4 regions of the Streptomyces glaucosporus genome follow, and region 3 is predicted to be linked to each of the others. Evidence: riboswitches for the same ligand, from Rfam matches in the RefSeq annotation. Region 3 holds a riboswitch; each other region holds the start of a gene.
The links. Region 3 has a riboswitch for cyclic di-AMP ahead of ABD358_RS02175 (transglycosylase family protein). Riboswitches for the same ligand answer to the same signal wherever they lie in the genome.
Positions count from the first base shown of each region.

Region 1 (3,025 bases), on a different contig from region 3:
ACCGTGGGGCGCGCGTACGGGCAGCCGCGGCGCTGAGCCGCACGGCGCGGCCGGACCCCGGCGGCGGGCGGGAGGGCCGGCGGTGTACGGAAAGGCCGGCGGCCCTGGTGTCGGGGGGTGGTCACCAGGGCCGCCGGGGCACGGGGGTGTGCGGGCACTGCCCGGCCCGCATCCCGGAGGCGGCGGGCGGGGAGTGGGTCAGATGTTCTGGCCCTTGCTGCGCAGCCAGGTCAGCGGGTCGATCGGGTCGCCGCCGCCCGGGCGGACCTCCATGTGGAGGTGCGGGCCGGAGGAGTTGCCGGTGGAGCCGACGCGGCCGATCACGTCGCCGGTCGTCACCTTGCCGCTCGTCCTGGTCATGGACGACAGGTGGCAGTACCAGACCTCGGTGCCGTCGTCGAGCTTGAGGACGATGCGGTAGCCGTAGGAGCCTGCCCAGCCGGCCTCGACGATCTCGCCGCTGTGCACGGCCTTGACGGGGGTGCCGGAGGGGGCCGCGAAGTCCAGGCCGGTGTGGGTGCTGGACCACATCGAGCCGGACTGGCCGAAGGTGGAGGTCAGCTGGTACGAGGAGAGGGGGAGGGTGTAGCTGGCGGCGAGCTTGGCGAGGCGCTCGGCCTCGGCCCTCCGCTTGGCCGCCTCGGCCGCCTTGCGCTTGCGTTCGGCCTCCTCGTCGGCGGCCTTGTCCGCGGCTTCCTCGGCGGCCTCGTCCGCGGCCTGGGCGGCGGCGTCCTCGAGGGCAGCCTGGACGGCGTCCGTCTGCTGCTGGTCGGCCTGCTGGAGGATGCGCGCCCGCAGGGCCTCGCCGGCGTCCGCGGTCAGGGGGTCGGCGGCGACGTCCTCGGTCCCGGCGCCGAAGGCGGCCTGGGCGATCAGGGCCTCGGTCTCGCCGGCCTCTCCGCCGTCGGAGGATTCCGAGTCGCCCACCAGTCCGCCGATGCCGGGGATGTTCTCGGCGACGGCGCCCAGGTCGGGCATGGAGATCGCGGCCGGGGACTTCTCCTTGGCCGTGGCGATGCCGCCCGCGCCGACCGCGGCGATCATGCCGACGCCGAGGACGGCCCCGCTGCGCGCCATGCCGCCGCTGCGCTGCTTGACCACGCGGTGCCGGCCGCGGACCGGGCGTATGGAGTCCTCGGTGGGGTTCCACGCCGGGCGGTCCCCGTCCCCCTCCGGGCCGAACGGGACGAAACCGGCGGTGTGCGGGTCGTGCGAGACCCGGGGGGCCTCGGGGGCCTGGCTGCTGGACGCCACGGGGGCGCTCTCCTTTCCTTCCTTCTCGCCTACCGGGTTAGCTGACGGGTTCGGAGCAGGAAGGTCTCCTACGGGTCGTACACGCGGTACGGCCCGATTCACCCCAATTGGTGGTTCCCCGGTTCCCTGGGCCCGGCCTCCCGGTGCGGTGAGGCCGCGCGTTCAGGATTCGGCGACGGCGCACGGTGCCGCCTCTTACGGCGGCAGTGACGACCGCGCTGCGTTATCGAACGTTAATAGAGGGGCGCTCGGGATTCCAAGTCTCCCCTTTAAAGCGGAAGTAATTTCAGGGAGGACTTAACGGGTCAATAACTGCTCAATCCGGGCGAGTTGCCGCCGGAATTCCGCCGGAGACACGCGTCACACTTTCTGACGTTGTCTCAGATGTTATGCGGAGAGCTGCACGCCGCTCACGCACGGTCACCGCGCGGCGGGCGGGGTGGCGGGCTCGCGCATGACCGCCAGCATCGCCATGTCGTCGTCCGTGCCGCCCCCCGTGTACGCGCCGACGTCCTCGACGAGCGCGTCCAGGAGGGCGCCCGGACCGGTGAATCGCCGGCCGCGCAGCCGCGCCACCGGGTCGTAGAAGGCGCCCGCGGCGTTCCGCGCCTCGGTCAGCCCGTCCGTGTAGAGCAGCAGCAGGCTGCCGGGCGGGAAGGGCACCGGCTCCGCGTGGCCGCCCCCGACCGCCAGGTCCCCCAGTCCCAGCGGCAGGGCGTAGGAGTCCGGCTCCAGCAGCCGCGGGGACGCCCCGTCCGCGGGGAGCAGCAGGGGCGGCGGGTGGCCCCGGTTGACGATCCGCAGGGTGCCCGGCGCCCCGGCCGGGACCTCCGCCAGGACGGCCGTGACGAACCCCTCCAGCCGGCCGGCCCCGCCCCGCTGCCCCCTCTCCCGGACCAGGGAGTGCTCGATCCGGTCCGCGACCGAGCCCAGGTCCGGTTCCGTCTCGGCCGCCTCCCGGAAGGCGCCGAACACCACGGTGACCACGGCCACCGCGTCCAGCCCCTTGCCCCGGACGTCGCCCACCAGCATCCGCACCCCGTGCGGCGTCCGCTGCACGCCGTACATGTCACCGCCGATGAGGGCGTTCACCTGCGCGGCCTCGTAGCGCACCGCGAACCTCAGGTCCCCGATCCGGGAGGGCGGGACGGGCAGCACGGCGAGCTGGACGGCCTCCGCGACCCGGCGGACCGAGGCCAGCCGCAACTCGCTGTGGTGCAGGGCGTGGTGGACGGCCACGGCCAGCGCGCTGACGGCGGACATCGCGGTCACCCGCAGCACGCCCTCCACCACGGACAGCACGTTCGCCCACACCACCAGGAGGAGGACCAGCGCCGTCGCGACGGCCCCCGTGAGGACGGTGCCGCGGCCCGTCCACAGGGCGGCGGCGGCCATGGGGGCGGCGAACAGCGAGCCGACCAGCAGGCTGCTCGGTATCAGCAGGTCGACGATCACCCCGAGCGCGATCAGCACCAGGGGCAGCAGCCACGGCGGACGGCCGATGCCCGGAATGGAGCGGACGCGGGCCCTGCCCCCGTCGTCCGACGTCCCGTGCCATGCCTCGCCGTACACCTCTCCACTCTCCCCGAGGTCCGGCCGCCGGGCGAGCCGGACGCACCGGCCGGGTCACGGCCGTGCCGCGTGGTGCCCCGGGGGAGCCTGGGACCGCCCCCCGGCGGCTACGGGCGCGCGCCGGCCGCGCGCCGCACCCCGTACAGGGCGGCGCCGCCGGCCAGCACCGCCGCGCCCGAGACCACCGACGCGAACGGCA
Region 1 is NZ_BAAATJ010000019.1:95,715-98,739, reverse strand. Features, by position in the region: gene ABD358_RS19760 (PPOX class F420-dependent oxidoreductase) at 1-36, shown strand, start outside; gene ABD358_RS19755 (M23 family metallopeptidase) at 199-1,254, opposite strand; cyclic di-AMP (ydaO/yuaA leader) riboswitch at 1,267-1,437, opposite strand; gene ABD358_RS19750 (PP2C family protein-serine/threonine phosphatase) at 1,675-2,826, opposite strand; gene ABD358_RS19745 (APC family permease) at 2,934-3,025, opposite strand, start outside.
Region 1: another riboswitch for cyclic di-AMP. It lies ahead of ABD358_RS19755 (M23 family metallopeptidase); the one in region 3 lies ahead of ABD358_RS02175 (transglycosylase family protein).

Region 2 (3,025 bases), on a different contig from region 3:
CGCGGCCGGCCGGGCCCTCACCAGGAGGGCTCGCCGGACGGGACGGGGCGGTACGCGCACGGCTCCACCGGGCGGCCGTTCCCGTCCGGTCCGGACGCGGCGCAGGATTCCGCCGGCGGCCACGGGCGCGTTCCGGGCGGCAGCCCGGGGTGCTTCCGCGGGTCGTACTCCTCCCAGCCGCCCCGTTGCTGAGCCTCTTCCGCGCTGCCGTTCAGAGCCAGTGTCGCCGCGGCCCCCGCCAGGACGAGCACCGCCCACCCGGCGGCGATGTTCCGCTTCGCCCTGCTCGACACCATGCCCGGCTCCTCTCGACGGCGAGGGCGTTCGGACCCCCGCGGAGGCTACCGTCCCGCCGACGCCAGGACCTCCTCCTTCTCCGGGTCCAGGCCGAGCCGGGGCGGTCCGGGCGCCGGGGCGGCTCCCCGTCCAGGCTCCGGAGCCAGGCCCAGGCGTCGGCCGCCGCCCCGGCGGCGGGCCGGCAGCGCAGTCCCGCCGCCAGATGAATGAGTCCGGTGTCTGTCCTGGTCGCGACCATGGCGAAGGGCGCCCGTTGGTCAGTGTGTGAAGACAACCCTGGACGCCCTTCCGGCGGCACTGTACGTGTTCATCGACGACCACGTGGCGCCATGCCGCCGGATCGGGCGACCTCCGAAACCGACGGACGCCGACCTGTTGTGCCTCGAGGTCGCCCAGGCCCTGCCCGGTTTCCCCTCGGCTCGGCACCGGATCCGCTTCGCACATGCCCGGCCGGGACACCTGTTCCGCTGCCTGCCCCGGCAGTCCGCCCGCACCAAGCGCCTGAACGCGGCCGGGCCGCTGATCAGCCAGGTGATCGAGGCACTGGCCCGGCAGGTGCCCACCTGGCACGACGACCTGCGGCTGGTCGACTCCACCCCACTGCCGTGCGCGGCCTCCCGCGAGACGGTCAAACGCTCCGGCCTGGCCGGGCACGCCGGCTACGGATACCGCCGCGGCCACCCCCGGTTCTTCTGGGGCCGGCGGCTCTACCTGGTCACCACCGCCGAGGGCATGCCCGTCACCTGGTGCCTGGCCCACCCCGAACCCGGCGAGCGCGAGGTGATGGCCGCGCTGCCGGAGCGCGACCACCGCCTGATCCGCACCGGGCAGGCAATCCTCGCCGACAAGGGCTTCGCCGGGCGGGAGTTCGAAGCCTGCATCGCCGAACGGCCCGGCGCCCACCTGGTGCGGTCCGACCGCAAGGACGAACCGGTCCGGCACGGGGAGATCGCCCAGGGCGTCCGGACCGCCGTCGGCCGTGCGGTCGCCCAGCAGTTCCGCGGCGCCGGCGGGCGCGGCGTGCTGTCCCCGGCGGAAGACGGTCACCTGCCAGTCCCGGGCCAGTGCCTCCTCGGCGACCGCCCGGCCGACGAACTCCGTTCCGCCCAGTACCAGAAGTCTCATGGGGGCGAGCCCGCCCGTCCGGGCGGTGCGGCGGAACGGCTCCACGCCCCGGCGGAATCGCGGAGAGCCGAACCGGGGCCGAACGTGCCGACGGCGCGCCGCGGACGGATGTCCGCGGCGCGCCGTCACCGGGTCCGTCGAGCCCGGCCCGGGGTCACTTCACGCGCCCGTACCGCACGCTCTTGGTCCAGATCTTCTCCTTGCGGACGGTCTTCCCCGGCTTCGGGGAGTGCCAGATCCGCCCGTCGCCGGCGTAGATGCCGACGTGGTAGACGCTGCCGCCGGAGTGGAAGAACACCAGGTCGCCCTTCTTCCGGGACTTGGCGGAGATGTGCTTGGTGCGGTTGTACTGGGCCGCCGCGGTGCGCGGCAGCTTCTTGCCCGCCTTCTTGTAGGAGTACTGGGTGAGTCCCGAGCAGTCGAAGCGGTTCGGCCCGGCGGCGCCGTACTGGTAGGGCGCCCCCTTCTTGGAGGCCGCTACCTTGAGTGCCTTGCCGGCCGGGGTCAGCGCCTCGGCGTCGGGGGTGGCGGCCGGGACCAGCGCCGTCCCCGCGAGCGTCGCGGCGGTGACGGCGGAGGTGACGGCTGCCCGGGACACGAGTCCAGGTATGCGCGGATACGCGGACATGAACTAACCCTTCGTCATCCGCCTGCGAAAGATGACCTGTCGGGTTCGGGCCGGCGAAGTTGCCCGGCCACCTGATGTGGCTTCACCCCAAGGGCCGCGTCGTGCGCGGCCCGGTCCTGCTTGGGTCTCCCGCTCCTGCCGATTCGTCATGGTCCGTCTCTCACCCGGACGGCGGCAGGATTCGGCGTCCGCCCGGGCGCCCCGCCCGGTGGCGGGGACTTGCCTCGTCTACGGATAGTGCGTCAAGAACTCGCTTTGTTGGGAGATCTGACGGTATCTGTGAATTTGTTCACTTCTGTGCGTCCGGAGTCCCGAGCGTCTCCACGGCCCCGGTCATTGTGCCCTGACACGGCCTCTGAGCAGCGGCTGCCGGGAGCTCTCCGGCAGTGCGGCGGCCCGGCGGGAGCTGGCTCCCGGAACCGGGCGCGCCGGTGTGATCAGCTCGAATGGCCGTCCTCGTGTCGGGTGACCCGCGCGGGTCCGCGTGCCGCCGCGGGGTCCGGGGCGGGAGGCCGGGCACGCCGGGACGAATGCGGTTCGCGGCGGCGAAGACGTCCGCGGCGCCGGGGGGCGGGTCTTCCCGCCGGGTCCGCCCAGGGGCCTCGCGGCGCCGGCGCTCCTGCCGGAGGGGCCGTGCGGACGGCGGCCGGGTCGCGGGCGGACCGGGAGCTGCCGGCGGGCGGGTCCGGAGCGGGAAGGGGGCGGAACCGGAGTGTGCGGCGGGCGGCGGTGCGCCGGGCGGGACCGGTTCCCGGCCGTGAGGTGTCGACGCGGTGGCGCGTCGCGGCCGCCACCGGAACGGGGGACACGGGGAAGGGGCCGGCGGGGAGGTCCCGGCCGCCCCGGGCCGGCGCGCCCCCGGCCCCCGCCGGGGTCCGCGTTGGATCCGGCCCCGGCAGCGGTGCCGCGCGGACCCCCGGGGGACGGTCACCGCGGGCCGCGACAGCCGTGGACGGCGCCCGCCGGACGGTGCGG
Region 2 is NZ_BAAATJ010000005.1:104,070-107,094, forward strand. Features, by position in the region: gene ABD358_RS08290 (hypothetical protein) at 18-296, opposite strand; partial or broken gene ABD358_RS28410 (transposase family protein) at 562-1,254, shown strand; partial or broken gene ABD358_RS08300 (NAD-dependent epimerase/dehydratase family protein) at 1,252-1,422, opposite strand; gene ABD358_RS08305 (C40 family peptidase) at 1,577-2,050, opposite strand; cyclic di-AMP (ydaO/yuaA leader) riboswitch at 2,055-2,209, opposite strand.
Region 2: another riboswitch for cyclic di-AMP. It lies ahead of ABD358_RS08305 (C40 family peptidase); the one in region 3 lies ahead of ABD358_RS02175 (transglycosylase family protein).

Region 3 (3,025 bases):
GACGGAAGCGCGGGAACGCGGAGCGGCCCGCGTACACGGCGGCGTCGTCGAGGATCTCCTCGATGCGCAGGAGCTGGTTGTACTTGGCGACGCGCTCGGAGCGGGCCGGGGCGCCGGTCTTGATCTGGCCGCAGTTGGTGGCGACGGCCAGGTCGGCGATGGTGACGTCCTCGGTCTCGCCGGAGCGGTGGGACATCATGCACTTGAAGCCGTTGCGCTGGGCCAGCTCGACGGCGTCCAGGGTCTCGGTCAGGGAGCCGATCTGGTTGACCTTGACCAGCAGGGCGTTGCCGGCGCCCTCCTCGATGCCGCGGGCCAGGCGCTCGGGGTTGGTGACGAACAGGTCGTCACCGACGAGCTGGACCTTGTCGCCGAGTTCGGCGGTGATGGCCTTCCAGCCCTCCCAGTCCTCCTCGTTCAGCGGGTCCTCGATGGAGACCAGCGGGTAGGCGTCGACCAGCTCCGCGTAGTACGCGGTCATCTCGGCGGCGGTGCGCTCCTTGCCCTCGAAGACGTAACGGCCGTCCTTGTGGAACTCGGTGGCGGCCACGTCCAGGGCGAGGGCGACGTCCTGGCCGGGGGTGTAACCGGCCTGCCGGATGGCCTCCATGATGAGGTCGAGCGCCTCGCGGTTGGAGCCCAGGTTCGGGGCGAAGCCGCCCTCGTCGCCCAGGCCGGTGGACAGACCGCGCTCCTTCAGCACCTTCTTGAGGGTGTGGTAGACCTCGGTGCCCCAGCGCAGGGCCTCGGAGAAGGACTCCGCGCCGATGGGGGCGATCATGAACTCCTGGATGTCGACGTTGGAGTCCGCGTGCGCGCCGCCGTTGAGGATGTTCATCATCGGCACCGGCAGCAGGTGGGCGTTCGGGCCGCCGAGGTAGCGGAACAGCGGCAGGTCGGACGCCTCGGAGGCGGCGTGCGCGACGGCCAGCGAGACGCCGAGGATGGCGTTGGCGCCGAGCGAGGACTTGTCCGGGGTGGCGTCCAGGTCGAACATCGCCTGGTCGATCAGGCGCTGCTCGGTGGCGTCGTACCCGACCAGCTCCGGGCCGATCTGCTCGATGACGGCGAGGACGGCCTTCTCGACGCCCTTGCCGCCGTAGCGGCCCTTGTCTCCGTCACGCAGTTCCAGGGCCTCGAAGGCGCCGGTCGAGGCGCCGGACGGGACGGCCGCACGGCCGGTGCTGCCGTCGTCGAGGCCGACCTCGACCTCGACCGTGGGGTTGCCTCGCGAGTCGAGGATCTCGCGGGCCACTACGACGTCGATGGACGGCACGAGGATCTCCTTCGTGTATGTCGGGCATGTGTCTCGGGTCTCAGCCCCCTGAGCCTATCCGCACCGTGCGCGCGACCCGGCCGACAGCCCATGCCGTACGGCTTAACGGCGGATGAAAGCGCAGCTCAGGAGAGGGACGAGCAATTTGTTTCCAAATTAAATAAACCCGGTGCGGGGCGTCCTCCGCAAGAGGGGTGACACACCGCACCGGGTTGGCGCCGCCGGGTCGCGGACCGGGCGGGCGCCCCGCGCGTCAGACGCGGAGCTTCTGGCCCGGGAAGATCAGGTTGGGGTCGTCGCCCACCACGTCCCTGTTCGCCTCGTAGAGCTGCTGCCAGGTGGTGCCGTGCTCGGCCGCGATCATGCGCAGGGTGTCCCCCGCCCGCACGGTGTAGGTGCCGGCCCCGGCCTTGTCGCGGTCCCCGGCCCCGGCCTTGTCGCGGTCCCCGGCCCGCCGCCCGTCCCGCCCGTCGTGGCCGCCGGCCCGGGACGCCGGCCGGGACCGGTACCGGGACTGGCCCTGAGCCTGCGACCGGGTCTGCGACCGGGCCTGGAACCGGGAGTGCCCCTTCCGGCCGCCGTCGGAGCCGCCGTCCGGGTCCACCTCGGCCGCCGGCCCGTCGGCGGTGAGGCCGCCCTCCTCCGCACAGCCCCAGGCGCCCGGTCCCTGCATGGCCAGCAGGCGCTCGGCGACGGCGATCTGCTGGTCCCTGGTGGCCAGGTCGGCGCGCGGGGCGTACCGGAGACCGCCGGCGGCCTCCCAGCTCGCCTGCGCGAACTGGAGGCCGCCGTAGTAGCCGTTGCCGGTGTTGATGGACCAGTTGCCGCCGGACTCGCACCGGGCCACCCGCTCCCAGGTGTCCACGGACGCCGCCGACGCGCTCTGCGCGCCCGACAGCGGAACGGCGATCGCCGCACCCGCGGCGCCGGTCAGCGCGGCCGCGCGGACCGCCTTGGCGGTACGACTGTCATGACGCTTGCCGGTGAACAGCATGGACGTCCTTCTCACCGACGCCTGCGAGGTGAGCTGTCGGGTTCGGACCGTGAGCAGCCCGGCCGGACGGGAACGGACGTCCCCGCTCGGCTTCACCCCGAGCCGCTCCGGTCCGTGCGGACCTCGGCGGCGCCTACCTGGTTCCCCCGCTCCTGCCATCGGCGCTGACGCGACGACTGGCCACCGGCCGCCGGCAGGATTCGGCGCTGCGGTCGGTGGCACTCGCGGTGCGAGCGAGAAGACGGTAAGCACACCCGGGCATACACCTCAAAGCATGTCAGAAACCAAGCATTCACCCTTCTTGATGCGAACAAGGATGAATCGCGCAGGTCAGACACAGCACGTTAGGCCGGACAGGAAGGACACGCCGCAATAGCCCAGGAGGGTCATTCCGCGGCCCCGTCCTCAGCCGAGGGCGAGCTCCTGCCCCGGGAGGATCAGGTCCGGGTCGTCGCCCACGACTTCCCTGTTGGTCTCGTACAACTCCGTCCAGCCGCCTCGCACGTCGTGCTCCAGTGCGATCGCCGAGAGCGAGTCCCCGGGCTGGACGCGGTAGCCCCCGTCCGCCGTCAGGGGGCCCTCGCCGTCGGCGCGCTCGGCGGAGCGGTCCGTGCGCCCGGCCTCCGGGCCGGACCGTTCGTCCCGTGCGGCCTCCCGGCCGTCCGTCCGCTCGGCCGCCTCCAGTTCCAGCTCCCGCGGGTCGCGCTCGCCGCGGTGCCTGCCGGTGCCCGCCTCCCGGTCGGCGGCGTCGCCGC
Region 3 is NZ_BAAATJ010000002.1:6,069-9,093, forward strand. Features, by position in the region: gene eno (phosphopyruvate hydratase) at 1-1,276, opposite strand, end outside; gene ABD358_RS02175 (transglycosylase family protein) at 1,530-2,270, opposite strand; cyclic di-AMP (ydaO/yuaA leader) riboswitch at 2,274-2,444, opposite strand; gene ABD358_RS02180 (transglycosylase family protein) at 2,676-3,025, opposite strand, start outside.

Region 4 (3,025 bases), on a different contig from region 3:
TCCCGGCTGGACAAGGCACTCGGCCTGCTCGCCGACGCGCTGCGTGCCCCGGCCTTTCCGGAGAGCGAGGTCGAGCGGCTGGTGCGCAACCGGCTGGACGAGATCCCGCACGAGCTGGCCAACCCCGCCCGCCGGGCGGCCATCGCGCTCTCCGGCGAGCTGTTCCCGGGCGCCTCCCGGCTCTCCCGTCCCCGCCAGGGCGCCCAGGAGACCATCGAGCGCATCGACGCCGCGGCCGTGCGCTCCTTCTACGAGACGCACGTGCGGCCCTCGGCCGCCACGGCCGTGGTGGTCGGCGACTTCACCGGGGTGGACCTGGACAAGTCGCTCGCCGACACCCTCGGCGCCTGGACCGGTACCTCCGCGGAGCCCCTGCGGGTGCCGCCGATCACGGCCGACGACACGGGCCGGGTGGTCATCGTCGACCGTCCCGGCTCGGTGCAGACCCAGCTCCTCATCGGCCGGGTCGGCCCGGACCGGCACGACCGCGTCTGGCCCGCCCAGGTGCTCGGCACGTACTGCCTGGGCGGCACGCTCACCTCCCGCCTGGACCGGGTGCTGCGCGAGGAGAAGGGCTACACCTACGGCGTGCGCGCCTTCGCCCAGGTGCTGCGGTCGGCCCCGGACGGCACCGGCGCCTCCCTGCTGGCGATCAACGGCTCGGTGGCCACCGATGTGACGGGGCCCGCACTGGCCGACCTGTGGCAGGTGCTGCGCACCCTGGCCGAGGAGGGCCTCACCGACGCGGAGCGGGACGCGGCCGTGCAGAACCTGGTGGGTGTCGCCCCGCTGCGGTACGAGACGGCGGCGGCCGTGGCCGACACCCTCGCCGATCAGGTGGAGCAGCACCTGCCCGACGACTACCAGGCGCAGCTCTACGCCCGCCTCGCCGAGACCGGCACCGTGGAGGCGACGGCGGCGGTCGTCGCCGCCTTCCCGGCCGACCGCCTGGTGACGGTCCTGGTGGGGGACGCGTCACAGATCGCCGGCCCGGTGCGGGACCTGGGGATCGGAGAGGTGACGGTCGTCACCGACTGAGGGGGAGCCGGACGATCCGGTGGTGACGGCCGTCACGGCCCGGAAGGGGTCGCGGCGCGCCCGGGGTGACGGCCGTCACGGGTTCAAGAGGGCCGCGGCACACCGGAGGTGACGGCCGCCACATCGGGGAAGTGGCGGCCGTCACGTTCGGGCGGCCGGCAAGTCCCCTCAGGACCGGGGCCCTTGGTGTGCTTGTCATATCAAGGGCCTTTGTCATGGGCGGATTGGCGCTTCCGGTGGAAGCGGGATGTGGCATGAGATACAAAATGCCCGATTTGTTTGCTTGCTCAAGCGTGGCCGTTTAGCTTCGAATCCGTTGGCCGTCAGAAGCGCCCACGTCCGTGGCCGCCGGCCTGCGCATCGCCGAGTCCCCCGTCTGGGGGAGCCGGGGACCCACCCTCCGCCTCCAGCGCGCGAGGGGTATCCCACCGGGGTGAATCGAGCCGAGTGCTCGTAGGAGACCTTCCTGCTCCGAACCCGTCAGCTAACCCGGTAGGCGACACGGAAGGAAAGGAGCACGCCGCACATGGCGTTCACCCGTGCCACCGAGAAGGTCACCGAGAAGGTCACCGCCTTCACCGGGAAGCTCTCCGAGAAGCACCAGCTCTCCGGCCGCGCCGTCCGCACGGGCGCCGGCCTGCTGGGAGCCGCCACCCTCGCCGCCACCGGCGTGGTGGGCACCATCGCCACCCCCGCCGTCGCCGACTCGGGCGACACCCACAAGACCTACGCCCTGGGCTTCGCGCAGGCGATGGCCGTCGGCGACACGATCGCCGACGACGTCCGGGCCCAGGCCGAGGCGCAGCAGCGCGCGGCCGACGTCTCGCGCGAGAAGGCCGAGGAGATCGCCGCCGCCAAGGCCGCCAAGGCCGAGAAGGTCGCCAAGGAGCGCGAGGCCGCGCGCAAGGCCGCCGCGGCCGAGGAGGCCGCCCGGGAGCGCGCCGCGACCGAGGAGCGCCGCGCCGAGCGGGCCGCCGAGCGCCGTGCCGCGAGCGGTTACGTCGACCCGGTCGCGGGCGTGAACACCACCACCCTGTACAAGCAGGCCGGCGCCTCCTGGTCCTCCGGCACGCACAGCGGCGTCGACTTCGCCGCCGCCTCCGGCACCCCCGTGCGGGCCGTGGGCCCGGGCACCGTGGTGACGGTCGGCTGGGGCGGCGCGTACGGCAACCAGGTCGTCATCCGCCACGACGACGGCCGCTACACCCAGTACGGCCACCTGTCCGCCACGAGCGTGAGCCCCGGCCAGCGGGTCGAGGGCGGCCGGCAGATCGGCGCGGTCGGCTCCACCGGCAACAGCACCGGTCCGCACCTCCACTTCGAGGCCCGTACCGGCGCCTACTACGGCTCCGACATCGACCCGGTCGCCTACCTGGCGGCCAAGGGCGTCGACGTCCGCTGATCCCCGGACGGGACCCCGGAGCGACACGGACGCGACCGCGGAGATCGAGCGCCCCCGGCCATACGGCCGGGGGCGCCTCCGCGTCCGGCGGGCCCGCGCCGGGAGGCATGTTTTCCGCCTGTTCTCCGGTGGGCATCGGAATTTCCGTGGCGGTGGAATACAGTTCGAGTCTGCGGAGCCATCGGAAACGCGGAGACGACGGCGGAGGTCGGCCCATGCGCATTTCGGCGCACATGGTGTGCACTGCGGTCCGCGACGACATCGTCTCCGGCTTCTTCCCGCCCGGCGCCCGGCTCACCGAGGAACTGCTCGGCAGGCGCTACGGCGTCTCGCGGATCCCGGTGCGCGAGGCGCTGCGCACCCTGGAGTCGGAGGGCTTCGTGACCACCCGCCGGCACGCGGGCGCCTGCGTCGCCGAACCCACCGAGCAGGAGGCGGCCGACCTGCTCGACGTCCGGGCCCTGCTGGAGCCGCTGGGCACCGCCCGGGCGGCCCGGCGGCGCACCGAGGCGCAGCTGGGGGTGCTGCGCGGCCTGGTCCGTCTGGGGCAGCAGCGCGCCGAGCAGGGCCACCTCTCCGACCTGC
Region 4 is NZ_BAAATJ010000010.1:140,657-143,681, forward strand. Features, by position in the region: gene ABD358_RS13460 (M16 family metallopeptidase) at 1-1,038, shown strand, start outside; cyclic di-AMP (ydaO/yuaA leader) riboswitch at 1,390-1,552, shown strand; gene ABD358_RS13465 (M23 family metallopeptidase) at 1,565-2,440, shown strand; gene ABD358_RS13470 (GntR family transcriptional regulator) at 2,656-3,025, shown strand, end outside.
Region 4: another riboswitch for cyclic di-AMP. It lies ahead of ABD358_RS13465 (M23 family metallopeptidase); the one in region 3 lies ahead of ABD358_RS02175 (transglycosylase family protein).